DNA from 2 places in the Streptomyces sp. NPDC002926 genome. Region 1 is predicted to be linked to the other one. Evidence: riboswitches for the same ligand, from Rfam matches in the RefSeq annotation. Region 1 holds a riboswitch; the other holds the start of a gene.
What was found. Region 1 has a riboswitch for cobalamin ahead of ACWDZ6_RS19005 (cobalamin biosynthesis protein). Riboswitches for the same ligand answer to the same signal wherever they lie in the genome.
Positions count from the first base shown of each region.

Region 1 (7,079 bases):
GCCACCTCACGCAGCTGGGCCCCGGAGAGCAGGGTGGGCGAGTAGCCGGGCACCGCTGCGGCGGTGAGCCAGAGCCGGCACATCCACTCCAGTTGAGCGGTGCGGTCGTAGGCCTGGTCGAGGGAGTCGCCGTAGGTGACCGTGCCGTGGTTCTGGAGGAGACAGCCGGTGCGGTCCCGCAGGGCGCTCAGCATGTTCTCGGCCAGCTCCTCCGTTCCGTACAGGGCGTAGGCGGCGACCCGGACCGGGCCGCCGAGGGCGGCCGCCATGTAGTGGATGAGCGGCAGCTCGGGGACGAGGGTGGAGACGGCGGTGGCGTGTACGGCGTGGGTGTGCACGACGGCGACGGCACCGGTGTTCCGGTAGACCTCGAGGTGCAGCGGCAGCTCGCTGGTGGGGGCGAGATCACCGAGGACCTGGTTCCCGTCGAGATCGACGGCGACGGCGTCCTCGGGAGTGAGCCGGTCGTAGGGCACTCCGCTCGGGGTGACCAGGACGAGCCCGCCGACCCGTACCGAGACATTGCCCGAGGTGCCTACGACAAGGCCTTCCGCCGCCGTTCTGCGGGCCGTGGCCACGAGGTCTTCCCACGCCCGCTCGATCGCGTCCTGCCGCACCTGATCGGTCATGCGGTGATCCTGTCAGGCGGGGCCGCGCCGCCACAGAGGCCGCAGTGACGGATATCACGCAATTCGCCATAAAAGGCGCCTTTCGTGGCACCGCCCGTACCGTTGTCGCGGCGATCGACAAGCGGAGTGACGGTTCCTCACTTGCGGACACCGCAAAGCCCGTCCCAGTTCATCTTCCGTTCATCCAGATTAACTACGTTCGCCGAGCCACTGACGTCAAACGATTGCCTGGGTAAATGGAACACATCACCTTGCTGCTCGCGATTGTGATCGTGACAGCTCTCGTGTTCGATTTCACGAACGGTTTCCACGACACCGCCAACGCGATGGCGACGACCATCTCGACCGGCGCTCTGAAACCCAAGACGGCGGTGGCCATGTCCGCCGCGCTCAACCTCGTCGGCGCGTTCCTGTCCGTGGAGGTCGCCAAGACGATCTCCAGCGGCATCGTCACCGAGTCAGGCATCACACCCGAAGTCATCTTCGCGGCGCTCGTCGGCGCCATCCTCTGGAACTTGATGACCTGGCTGATCGGCCTGCCGTCCAGTTCCTCGCACGCCCTCATGGGCGGTCTGGTCGGCGCCACCATCGCCTCGGTCGGCGTCAGCGGCGTCAACGGCGGCACGGTCGTCACCAAGGTGCTGATTCCGGCGATCGCCGCACCGCTGGTCGCCGGCCTCGCGGCGTTCCTCGCCTCCCGGCTGACGTACAAGATCGGCAAGAACGCCGACGCGAAGGCCACCTCGAAGGGGTACCGCTCCGGCCAGATCGCGTCCGCGGGCCTGGTCTCGCTGGCCCACGGCACCAACGACGCCCAGAAGACCATGGGTGTCATCACGCTGGCGCTCGTCGCCGGCGGTGTCCTCTCCCCCGGCTCCAACCCCCCGATGTGGGTCATCCTTTCCGCCGGTCTCGCGATCGCGACGGGCACCTACCTCGGCGGCTGGCGCATCATCCGCACCATGGGCACGGGCCTCACCGACCTCCAGCCGCAGCAGGGCTTCGCCGCCCAGACCAGCGCGGCCAGCGTCATCCTCGCCTCCTCCAACCTCGGCTTCTCGCTGTCGACCACGCACTCCTGCTCCGGCGCCGTGATGGGTGCGGGCCTGGGCCGCAAGGGCGGCGTGGTCCGCTGGTCCACCGCCACCCGGATGTTCGTCGCCTGGGGCCTGACGCTGCCGGCCGCGGGCCTGGTCGCCGCGGGCTCGGAGTTCGTGACCAAGCAGGGCGACTGGGGTGTCGCGGTCGTCGCGGCCTTCCTGATCGGCGCCTGCGCCGCGATCTGGTTCATCTCCCGTCGGCAGGTGGTCGACCACACCAACGTCACCGCGCCGGACGCCGAGCCCGCGGGTGTCGTGACCACCGCCATCGCGGCCGTCACCCCGCCGCCGGCCGGCACGCCCGCGCAGGACTTCAAGACCACCATCCCGGCTCCGGCCTCCGCCGACTCCGAGCCGACCCAGCCGGCCACGGTGTAAGGACAGATCAGCATGAGTATCGACTGGGCAGCTCTCGGTTCCGTCTTCGGCGTGAGCCTCGTCGCCACCGTCGCCCTGGTGGGCGTGTTCACCCTCGGCGTCGTGGGCCTGACCAAGCAGGAGTCGGCGACCGCGCAGGGCGGTTCCGCCGCCCTGGCACGCACCGGCGCGTACGCCTGTTTCGCGCTGTGCGCGGCGGCCGTGGCGTACGGGATCTATCTGATCGTCACCTGACGGCACAGTTCCACCGGGCTTTCGACAACCGCTTCACAGGCCGGGCCGGGCACCCCTTCGGGTGACCCGGCCCGGCTTTTCCGTCGCGGGCGAAACGGCGGTACGGCCCGTTTTCGACACGTAGGAGGATCCGGCCCCCATGTGTGCCCCAACACACTCTTGCACCGCAGGTCAAAGGCAAGTTGACGGTCGTTCTCGCAGCGTGGTGGACTGCCGGGGCCATCTACGGCGGCAGAAGAGGAAGCCGGTGCGAATCCGGCGCGGTCCCGCCACTGTCACCGGGGAGCAATCCCCGGAAGCCAGGAACTCTCACCGCCGATCACGTCGAACCAGGGCGCGGACACCCTGAGTGAGGACATATCGCCATGCCCGGCTGCGGTTCAGTTCCTGCTGTGAGTACAAGGGTCCATCGAGGCGAAGCGTCGGCCTGAACCCATGCGTGCCGACCGTGAATTCGTGTACGGCGCCACCGCCGGCCTGGCCGGCGACCTGCTGCTCGGCGACCCCCGCCGAGGCCATCCGGTCGCCGCGTTCGGGCGGGCCGCGGGCGCTGTCGAGCATGTCCTGTGGCGTGACCACCGCGGCTGGGGCGCGCTGCACACCGTCGTGTGCGCCGGTGGCGCCGCGGGTGCCGCAGCGCTTCTCGCGCGCGGTGCACGGGGCCGCGGCCGCGCATCCGTCGCGCTGATCGCCGCGGCCACGTGGGCCGTCGTCGGAGGGACCTCGCTGGGCCGGGAGGCACGGGCCATCGGCGGCGCGCTCGCCGCCGGAGACGTGGATGTGGCGCGGGAGCGCCTGCCGCATCTGTGCGGGCGCGACCCGCAGGCGCTGGACGAGCGGCAGATCGCGCGCGCCGTCGTCGAGTCCGTCGCCGAGAACACCTCCGACGCCGTGGTGGGCGCACTGGTCTGGGGCGCTCTCGCCGGCGTGCCCGGTCTGGTGGGGTTCCGTGCCGTCAACACGCTGGACGCGATGGTCGGGCACAAGTCGTCCAGGTACCGGCGGTTCGGCTGGGCCTCGGCGCGGCTCGACGATGTGGCCGGCTGGCCCGGGGCCCGGCTCACAGCCGCACTCGCGGTACTCGCGGGCGGGAACGCTCGCGGGGCCGTACGGGCCTGGCGGGCCGATGCGAAGAAGCACCCGAGCCCGAACGCGGGCCCGGTGGAGGCCGCGTTCGCGGGTGCGCTCGGCGTACGGCTGGGCGGAACCCTCTCGTACGGCGGCCGGGTCGAGCACCGTCCCGTACTCAACTCCGGCGGGCGCCCGGTGGAGTTCGGCGACATCGAACGCGCCGTACGGCTCTCGCGCCGCGTCGGCTGGCTGACACTGGCGACCTGCGCGGCGGGCCGCCTCGCGGGTCACGCACTGCGCGCGCGGCGCGCGGGAGAGGGGCGGGGATGAGCGGGCACAGAGGCGGCGGGCTGCTGATCGCGGGGACGACGTCCGACGCGGGCAAGAGCGTCGTCACGGCCGGGATCTGCCGGTGGCTGGTACGGCGGGGAGTGAAGGTCGCGCCCTTCAAGGGGCAGAACATGTCGCTCAATTCGTTCGTGACGCGCGAGGGCGCGGAGATCGGCCGGGCGCAGGCCATGCAGGCGCAGGCCGCACGCGTGGAGCCGAGCGCGCTGATGAACCCGGTGCTGCTCAAGCCCGGCAGCGACCGGTCCAGTCAGGTCGTGCTGATGGGCAAGCCGGTGGGCGAACTCAGTGCGCGGGGGTTCTTCGGGGGGTCCGGGCCCGCGGCGGAGCCGCAGTCAGCCGCGGGGTCGCCGGCAAGGACACTGCGCGGAGGCCGGCAGGAGGCGCTGCTCGGGACCGTCGTGGAGTGCCTGGAGGAGCTGCGGGGCACGTATGAAGCCGTGATCTGCGAGGGGGCGGGCAGCCCGGCCGAGATCAATCTGCGGCGTACGGACATCGTGAACATGGGCATCGCGCGAGCGGCACGGCTCCCGGTGCTGGTGGTCGGAGACATCGACCGCGGTGGGGTATTCGCCTCGTTCTTCGGGACCACCGCGCTGCTCAGCGCCGAGGATCAGGCGCTCGTCGCCGGGTACATCGTCAACAAGTTCCGCGGCGATGTGTCGCTGCTCGAGCCCGGTATCGAGATGCTGCGCGGGCTGACCGGTCGGCACACGTACGGGATTCTGCCGTTCGCGCACGGGCTCGGCATCGACGAGGAGGACGGGCTGCGGGTCTCGCTGCGCGGCGCGGTACGGGAGTCGGTGGTCGCGCCACCCGTGGGCGAGGACGTGCTGCGGGTCGCGGTCTGTGCCGTGCCCCTGATGTCCAACTTCACGGACGTGGACGCGCTGGCCGCCGAGCCGGGTGTCGTGGTGCGGTTCGTGGACCGGCCCGAGGAGCTCGTCGACGCCGACCTGGTGGTCCTGCCGGGAACCCGTGGCACGGTCAAGGCCCTGGCGTGGCTGAAGGAGCGCGGGCTGGCCGACGCGCTGGCGCGCAGGGCTGCCGAGGGGCGGCCTGTGCTCGGTATCTGCGGCGGTTTCCAACTGCTCGGCGAGCACATCGAGGACGAGGTCGAGTCCCGGGCGGGCCGTGTCCAGGGGCTCGGACTGCTGCCCGTACGGGTGCGGTTCGCGCGCGAGAAGACCCTCGCCCGGCCGGTCGGCGAGGCGCTGGGTGAGCGCGTGGAGGGCTACGAGATCCATCACGGCGTCGCCGATGTGCTCGGCGGCGACACCTTCATCTCCGATGGTGACGGACGGAGCCTGGACGGCTGCCGGGTCGGTGCCGTCCGGGGTACGCACTGGCACGGATCGCTGGAGAGCGACGGCTTCCGCCGGGCGTACCTGCGCGACGTCGCCCGGGCCGCGGGCCGGCGGTTCGTGCCCGCGCCCGACACCACCTTCGGGGCGCTGCGCGAGGAGCAGCTGGACCGCCTCGGCGACCTCATCGAAGAACACGCGGATACGGATGCGCTGCTGCGGCTGATCGAGTCGGGCGCACCCTCAGGACTTCCCTTCATCGCACCTGGAGCGCCATGAGCACCGAGAGCACCGTGCTGCTGCTGTCCACCGCCGATACGGATCTGCTGGCGGCCCGGGCCTCCGGCGCGCCGTACCGGATCGGCAATCCCACCCGTATCGATGTGGCGGAGGAGCTGCCCGCGCTCATCGCGGGCGCGTCCGTCGCGGTCGTGCGGCTGCTCGGCGGTAAGCGGGCCTGGGAGGACGGGCTCGCGGCCCTCAAGGCGTCCGGTATCCCGACCGTGCTGCTGGGCGGCGAGGCGGTGCCCGACGCGGAGTTGATGGCCGAGTCGTCCGTGCATGCGGGTGCGGTCGCGGAGGCTCTGCGGTATCTCGTCGAGGGCGGTCCCGGGAACCTCGTCGAGCTGGCCCGCTTCCTCACCGAGGACGTGCTGCTGGCCGGACACGGTCGTGCCGAAGCCGCGCAGAACAGGCACAGTGCCGAGCCGCGGAAGATGCCGGAGTGGGGCGTGCACGGCGCGCGTGCGTATGTGGAGGGGCGGCCGAGCGTCGGCGTGCTCTTCTACCGCGCGCACCAGCTCTCCGGGAACACCGGCTTCGTCGACACGCTGTGCGATGCGATCGAGGCGCGCGGGTCCAACGCCCTGCCCGTGTACTGCGGTTCGCTGCGCGGTGCCGACCCGGAGCTGTACGAGCTGCTGGCCAGGACCGACGCGCTGGTCGCCACGGTGCTGGCGGCGGGCGGTACGCGGGCGAGCGACGCCAGTGCCGGCGGGGACGACGAGGCCTGGGACATCGGCGCGCTCGCCGAGCTCAATGTGCCGGTGCTGCAGGGACTGTGCCTGACCTCGTCGAAGGCCGTCTGGGAGGCCTCGGACGCGGCCCTGTCCCCCATGGACGCGGCGATGCAGGTGGCGATCCCCGAATTCGACGGCCGGATCATCACTGTCCCGTTCTCCTTCAAGGAGCAGGGCCCGGACGATGTACCGGTGTATGTCGCCGACCCGGAGCGGGCCGGGCGCGTCGCCGGAATCGCCGTACGCCACGCCCTCTTGAAGCACAAGCCGAACGCCGAGAAGAAGCTCGCGCTCGTCTTCACCGCCTACCCGACCAAGCATTCGCGGGTCGGCAACGCCGTCGGTCTCGACACCCCGGCGTCTGCCGTGCGGGTGCTGGACGCGCTGCGCGACGCCGGTTACGCCGTGGAGGGCCATCCGGACAACGGCGACGAGCTGATCCACCGGCTGATCAACGCCGGTGGTCATGATGTGGAGTGGCTCACCGAGGAGCAGCTGGCCGCCGCGCCCGCGCGCGTGCCGCTCGCCGACTACCGCGCCTGGTTCGACAAGCTGGAGCCGGAGCTGCGCGACGGAATGCTGGCGCACTGGGGCGAGCCGCCGGGCAGCCTGTACATCGACGGCGACGAGATCGTGCTGGCGTCCTTGCAGTTCGGGAACGTCGTCGTGATGATCCAGCCGCCGCGCGGCTTCGGCGAGAACCCGATCGCGATCTACCACGACCCCGATATGCCGCCGTCGCACCACTACATGGCGGCGTACCGCTGGCTGGACAACAGCTTCGGCGCGGACGCGATCGTGCACATGGGCAAGCACGGCACCATGGAGTGGCTGCCGGGCAAGGGGCTCGGGCTGTCGGCGGGCTGCGGTCCTGACGCGGTGCTCGGCGAACTGCCGCTGGTGTACCCCTTCATCGTCAACGACCCGGGCGAGGGCACCCAGGCCAAGCGCCGCGGTCACGCCACCGTCGTGGACCATCTGGTGCCGCCGATGGCG
Region 1 is NZ_JBSFUK010000011.1:22,617-29,695, forward strand. Features, by position in the region: gene ACWDZ6_RS18990 (class II aldolase/adducin family protein) at 1-629, opposite strand, end outside; gene ACWDZ6_RS18995 (inorganic phosphate transporter) at 866-2,107, shown strand; gene ACWDZ6_RS19000 (hypothetical protein) at 2,120-2,341, shown strand; cobalamin riboswitch at 2,531-2,669, shown strand; gene ACWDZ6_RS19005 (cobalamin biosynthesis protein) at 2,777-3,742, shown strand; gene ACWDZ6_RS19010 (cobyric acid synthase) at 3,739-5,343, shown strand; gene cobN (cobaltochelatase subunit CobN) at 5,340-7,079, shown strand, end outside.

Region 2 (7,079 bases), on a different contig from region 1:
GGCGTCGCAGCAGGAGACGGACCAGCAGGTAAACGATGGTTTCGTCGTGGATACAGAAGACTGCGAGGCGCGCGAGCTGGCGTACCGGGAGCGTGGCACGTCGCGCCCGATCACGGTCGTCGGCAATCCGGTGCTTCACAAGGAGTGCAAGGACGTCACCGAGTTCGACGGCAAGCTCGCCGCTCTCATCGACGACATGTTCGCCAGCCAGCGGACGGCCGAGGGCGTCGGCCTGGCGGCCAACCAGATCGGCGTGGACCTGAAGGTCTTCGTCTATGACTGCATGGACGACGAGGGCGTACGTCACGTCGGTGTCGTCTGCAATCCGGTACTCGAGGAGCTGCCGGCCGAGCGCCGTGTCCTGGACGAGGCCAACGAAGGGTGCCTGTCCGTCCCGACGGCGTACGCGGCGCTGGCGCGGCCCGACTACGCGGTGGTGCGCGGACAGGACGCCGAGGGCAAGCCGGTCAAGGTGCGGGGCACGGGGTACTTCGCCCGTTGCCTGCAGCACGAGACGGACCACCTGTACGGCTACCTGTACATCGACCGGCTCTCGAAGCGGGACCGCAAGGACGCGCTGCGGCAGATGGAAGAGGGCACGCCGCGCTACGAGACCGTCCCGAACGTCTGATCCTGTACGTCTGCCCAGGGGCCCCGCTCACAGCGAGCGGGGCCCCTGGGCGTTCACGCCGCCCCGCGCACCGGGCCGCGGAAGGTCCTGCGGTACGCGTTCGGTGTGGTGCCGAGCGTACGGAGGAAGTGGTGGCGCAGCCCGGCCGCGTTCCCGAAGCCGGCGCGGCCCGCGATCGCGTCCACCGTCTCGTCCGTTGACTCCAGCAACTCCTGTGACAGCAGCACCCGCTGGCGCAGCAGCCAGCGGTACGGAGTGGTTCCCGTCTCCTGCTGGAAGCGGCGGGCGAAGGTGCGCGGCGACATATGGGCGCGGGCCGCGAGCTGCTCGACGGTCATCTCGCGGTCCAGATGCCGCTCCATCCAGGACAGCACGTCGCCGACGGTGTCGCAGGGGGTTCGTGGCAGCGGGCGCTCGATGTACTGCGCCTGCCCGCCGTCGCGGTGCGGCGGGATCACCATCCGGCGGGCGACCTGGTTGGCGACCTCGGGACCGTGCTCCTGGCGTACGACGTGGAGGCAGGCGTCGATCCCCGCCGCGGTGCCGGCCGAGGTGATCAGCGGACCTTCGTCGACGTACAGCACATCGGGGTCCACGAGGGCCAGCGGATGACGGTCGGCCAGTGCCTGCGCGTGCCGCCAGTGGGTGGTGCAGCGGCGGCCGTCGAGGAGTCCGGCCGCACCGAGGACGAACGCCCCGGTGCAGACGCTGAGCACGCGCGCGCCTCGGTCCACGGCGCGGCGCAGTGCGTCGAGGAGCTCACCGGGATAGCCGCGGGTGGTGTACGAGCCACCGCTGGGGACGGCGATGAGGTCGGCATCCTCCAGCCGTTCGAGGCCGTACGGAGTGCTGAGGGTGAACCCGGCGTGGGTGTGCAGGGTGGGGCCCTCGGCGGAGACCGCCGCGAAGTCGTAGACGGGCAGTCCGTCGTCGCTGCGGTCGAGGCCGAACACCTCACAGACGACGCCGAGCTCGAAGGGGTGCACTTCGTCCAGCAGGACGGCAGCCACATTTTTCAGCATGGAATCAGTGTGGCAGTAATTCGATGGTCAATGACAGTCCTGCCACTGACTTCTTCAGGGCGGAGGGACGACAGTGGACGTCATGAACACCTTGCTGAACTACCTGTTCGTAGTCGCCCTGTTCGGGCTGATCACGCTTCCCTCCTTTGTCGGGCACGCCAGGGAGCGGGCCATCGACCGTCAGTTGCGTGAGGCCGAGCTGCGTAAGTCCGAACTGCGCGAGGCCGAGCTGCTCAAGACCGAGCCGCTCAAGACCGAGCCGCGTCGCGCGGTGCGCCGCTCCTCGACCAGCGCGCCGGTCCCGTCGAGGGCGACGGTCCGTGCGAACTCCGGCCCCTCGTCGCGCCCGGCGCCGACGACGGTCGCGGTGAAGGCCCCGTGCAATGCGGGATAGCGGTCCGTGTGCCGCGTCAGCAGCTCGGGCCCGAGTGCTGCGCGCGGCAGAACATCTGAAACGGCCGGGCGGATGCGCAGAAGGCATCCGCCCGGCCGTTCAGCCCCCGTCCCCCGTATTCACATGGTCCTGTAGGCCTGGTCCTGACGGCCTGGTCATGAAGGCCTAGAAGTCGTCGTCGAAGCCGACCGAGCCCTCGACGGCCACCTGGTAGGCGGAGGGACGGCGCTCGAAGAAGTTGGTCAGCTCCTGAACGCCCTGCAACTCCATGAAGGAGAACGGGTTCTCCGAGCCGTACACCGGAGCGAAGCCCAGCCGCGTCAGCCGCTGGTCGGCGACGCACTGGAGGTACTCGCGCATCGACTCGGTGTTCATGCCGGGCAGACCCTCGCCGCACAGATCACGGCCGAACTGCAGCTCCGCCTCGACGGCTTCCCTCAGCATGTCGGTGACGCGCTGCTGGAGCGCATCGTCGAAGAGCTCGGGCTCCTCCTTGCGGACGGTGTCCACGACCTCGAAGGCGAAGTTCATGTGCATCGTCTCGTCCCGGAACACCCAGTTGGTGCCGGTGGCCAGACCGTGCAGCAGACCGCGGGAGCGGAACCAGTAGACGTACGCGAACGCGCCGTAGAAGAACAGGCCCTCGATGCACGCCGCGAAGCAGATCAGGTTCAGCAGGAAGCGACGGCGGTCGGCCTTCGACTCCAGCCGGTCGATCTTCTCGACCGAGTCCATCCACTTGAAGCAGAACTGGGCCTTCTCACGGATGGAGGGGATCTCCTCGACCGCGTCGAAGGCGGCCGCGCGGTCGGCCGGGTCCGGCAGATAGGTGTCCAGCAGCGTCAGATAGAACTGGACGTGCACCGCCTCCTCGAAGAGCTGACGGCTCAGATAGAGCCGCGCCTCCGGGGAGTTGATGTGCTTGTAGAGGGTCAGCACCAGGTTGTTGGAGACGATCGAGTCGCCCGTCGCGAAGAACGCGACCAGCCGGCCGATCATGTGCTGCTCACCGGCGGAGAGCTTGGCGAGGTCGGCCACGTCGGAGTGGAGATCGACCTCCTCCACGGTCCAGGTGTTCTTGATCGCGTCGCGGTAGCGCTCGTAGAAGTCCGGGTAACGCATCGGACGCAGGGTCAGTTCGAAGCCCGGGTCCAGCAGGTTCTTCTCGGTGTTCGGGGTGGTCATTACTGGCATGCCTCGCAGGACTCGGGGTTTTCGAGGGAGCAGGCGACCGCGTCCGCGTCGGGCTCCGACGCCTGCTGCATCGGGATGGGAGTGGCGGCCGCCGCAGCGCCGGAGCCGGCCGCGCGGGCGATCCGCGTCGCCGGGCGGGAGCGCAGGTAGTACGTCGTCTTCAGCCCCCGCTTCCAGGCGTACGCGTACATCGAGCTGAGCTTCCCGATCGTCGGCGTCTCCAGGAAGAGGTTCAGCGACTGGCTCTGGTCCAGGAACGGCGTACGGGCCGCCGCCATGTCGATCAGGCCGCGCTGCGGGATCTCCCACGCGGTGCGGTACAGCGCGCCGACGTCGGCCGGGATCCAGCTGAAGTTCTGCACCGAGCCGCTGGACTCGCGCAGCGCCTCACGGGTCTGCGCGTCCCAGACACCCAGCTTCTTCAGCTCCGCCACCAGGTAGCCGTTGACCTGGAGGAATTCACCGCTCAGTGTCTCGCGCTTGAAGAGGTTGGAGACCTGCGGCTCGATGCACTCGTAGACACCGGCGATCGAGGCGATGGTCGCGGTCGGCGCGATGGCGAGCAGCAGGGAGTTGCGCATGCCGGTCGAGGCGACCCGGGCGCGCAGCGCGTCCCAGCGCTCCGGCCAGTTCAGCTCGACGTCGTAGTGGTCGGGGTGCAGCACGCCGCGGGCCGCGCGCGTCCGGGACCAGGCGGGCAGCGGGCCATTGCGCTCGGCGAGGTCGCAGGACGCCTCGTACGCCGCGAGCATGATCCGCTCGGCGATCTTCGTGGAGAGCGCCTTCGCCTCGGCCGAGTCGAAGGGCAGACGGAGCTTGAAGAAGACGTCCTGGAGGCCCATCGCGCCGAGGCCCACCGGACGCCACTTGGCGTTGGAGCGGCCGGCCTGCTCGGTCGGGTAGAAGTTGATGTCGACGACGCGGTCGAGGAAGGTGACGGCGGTACGGACGGTCGCGTCGAGCCGCTCCCAGTCGATGCCGCCGTCGGCCACGAACGACCCCAGGTTGACCGAGCCGAGGTTGCAGACGGCCGTCTCACCGTCGTCCGTCACCTCGAGGATCTCGGTGCAGAGGTTCGAGGAGTGGACCGTGTGGCCCGGCTCCGCCGTCTGGTTGGCGGTGCGGTTGGAGGCGTCCTTGAAGGTCATCCAGCCCTGGCCGGTCTGGGCGAGCGTCCGCATCATGCGGCCGTAGAGGTCACGGGCCGGCATGGACTTCTGCGCGAGACCCGCGGCCTCGGCCCTGCGGTACGCCGCGTCGAACTCGTCGCCCCACAGGTCGACCAGCTCCGGCACGTCCGCGGGCGAGAACAGCGACCAGTCGGCGTCCGCCTCGACGCGGCGCATGAACTCGTCCGGGATCCAGTGCGCGAGATTCAGGTTGTGCGTACGCCGGGCGTCCTCACCGGTGTTGTCGCGCAGCTCCAGGAACTCCTCGATGTCGGAGTGCCAGGTCTCCAGGTAGACGGCGGCGGCGCCCTTGCGCCTGCCGCCCTGGTTCACCGCGGCGACCGAGGCGTCGAGGGTCTTGAGGAACGGGACGATGCCGTTGGAGTGGCCGTTGGTGCCCCGGATCAGCGAACCGCGCGAGCGGATACGGGAGTAGGAGAGGCCGATGCCGCCCGCGTGCTTCGAAAGACGGGCCACCTGGTGGTAGCGGTCGTAGATCGAGTCGAGCTCGTCCAGCGGCGAGTCCAGCAGATAGCAGGAGGACATCTGAGGGTGGCGGGTGCCGGAGTTGAAGAGCGTGGGCGAGGAAGGCAGGTAGTCGAGGCGGCTCATCAGGCCGTACAGCGCGGCGACTTCGTCCAGGGCAAGGACCGAATCGTCCTCGGCGAGACCGCAGGCGACGCGCAGCATGAAGTGCTGGGGGGTCTCGATGACCTGACGGGTGATCGGGTGCCGAAGCAGATACCGGCTGTAGAGGGTGCGCAGACCGAAGTAGCCGAAGCGGTCGTCGGCGGCCTGGTCGACGAGGGAGTCCAGCCGCGCTGCGTGCAGCGTCACGAACCGTGCCGTGCGGTCCGCGATCAGGCCCTCGCGGTGCCCGACCGCGACGGAAGCGGAGAAGGCAACCGCGCCCTGTCCGGCTGCCTCGTCCGCGATATGACGGGTCAGCAGCCGGGCGGCGAGCCGCGAGTAGGCAGGATCCTCGGAGATCAGCCCCGCGGCCGCGTCGGTGGCGAGGCTCCGTAGCTCGGCCGCGTCCGACCCGGCGTGCCGGCCGCGCAGCGCGGCGGCGGCGACGCGTCCGGGGTCGGTGTCGGGCAGATCGGCGGTGAGGTCCGTGAGGGTCCGCAGCAGCGCGGTCCCGGGGCCGTCGGCCACCTGCTCGGAGATGCCTGAAGCCGGATCGGCTGGCGCGATGGTCACGTGGTGCTCTCCCTCGCTCGGCTCTGGGCCGGCGGGGGAGGGGAGGCCGGTACGGGCGCACCCGTCGAAGGGCAGCACACCGTACGGCGTCCACCGGCCCAACCGCGAGGCCCGGACGTCTCGGCACCCGGTTCGGTCGAGCCGGATGCACCGTCGGCAGGTCCTCGGACTGGCGGGGTACGACAAAGCGCACCGCATCACACCGTTGCGGGACAGTTCCGGATTCGCACCGGATTCCCCTGCGTCGACAGCGAGCATGAGCATACATGTGGGGGCCGCTTGATGCGGCACCCCCCACATGTTGTGTCGTGGAGCACTGCGGCTCCAACGCGTAAGTGAGCAAGGCGATCCCGGGGATGGGCCGTGTCTCCGCCCCGGATCCCGCGTCCCCCGTCGTCGGCGGCGCTTGATCCGCCGGGCGCGGCGGGAAGGTTCAGCCCGTCCGCCCCACAGCAAAGGGCCGTCGCGTCCCCTCCCGGGAAACGCGACGGCCCTCACGCCGGCCGCACCGTCAGTGACTCACCCCCGCCGTCGCCGGCGGCAGTTCCACCTGGACGCCCGCGTCGCCCGCGTCCGCCGTGTAGTCCGACGGGCTGGTCTCGTCGACGCCCTCCGGGGCCTTGAGCGCACGCAGGACGAACGTCATGACCACCGTCACCACCACGTTCAGGATGAACGCCGTGAGGCCGATGTAGCCGATCTCGCCGATGCCCGGGATCTCCGCCGAGGAGCCGCCGAAGTGCTTCTGTGCCGGGCTCGCGACTCCGTACGCCGCCGACGTGCCGTAGATCATGCCGACCGCCCAGCCCGCCAGCAGCGCCCAGCGGTGGAACCAGCGCGTGAACAGGCCGCCGACCAGCGCCGGGAAGGTCTGGAGGATCCAGATGCCGCCGAGGAGCTGGAAGTTGATCGCCACTGTCTTGTCCATCGTCAGGACGAAGACCAGCGCGCCCACCTTCACCAGCAGCGAGACCAGCTTGGAGACCTTCATCTCCTGCGCGGGTGTCGCGTCCGGCTTGATGAAGTCCTTGTAGATGTTCCGGGTGAACAGATTCGCCGCCGCGATCGACATGATCGCCGCCGGCACCAGCGCGCCGATGCCGATCGCCGCGAACGCCACACCGGCGAACCAGTCCGGGAACATCGTCTCGAACAGCTGAGGGATCGCCAGCTGACCGTTCTGCACCTTGATTCCGGCCGCGATCGCCATGAACCCGAGCAATGCCAGCAGACCCAGCATCAGCGAATACAGCGGCAGGATGGTGGTGTTGCGGCGGATCACATCACGGCTGCGCGAGGACAGTGTGGCCGTGATCGAGTGCGGATACATGAAGAGCGCGAGCGCCGAGCCCAGCGCCAGCGTCGCGTAACCCCACTGGCCCGCCTCACCCGGCACCAGCGCGCCGCGTGGCTTCTCCGTCGCCGGGTTGACCTGTGCGAACGCGTCGCCCGCCTTCGCGAAGATG
Region 2 is NZ_JBSFUK010000004.1:207,261-214,339, reverse strand. Features, by position in the region: gene def (peptide deformylase) at 1-631, shown strand, start outside; gene ACWDZ6_RS10065 (helix-turn-helix domain-containing protein) at 685-1,653, opposite strand; gene ACWDZ6_RS10060 (hypothetical protein) at 1,736-2,047, shown strand; gene ACWDZ6_RS10055 (ribonucleotide-diphosphate reductase subunit beta) at 2,213-3,232, opposite strand; gene ACWDZ6_RS10050 (ribonucleoside-diphosphate reductase subunit alpha) at 3,232-5,613, opposite strand; cobalamin riboswitch at 5,752-5,877, opposite strand; gene mctP (monocarboxylate uptake permease MctP) at 6,125-7,079, opposite strand, start outside.
Region 2: it holds a riboswitch for cobalamin, as region 1 does, so the genes downstream of both, ACWDZ6_RS10050 (ribonucleoside-diphosphate reductase subunit alpha) here and ACWDZ6_RS19005 (cobalamin biosynthesis protein) in region 1, are expected to answer to the same signal.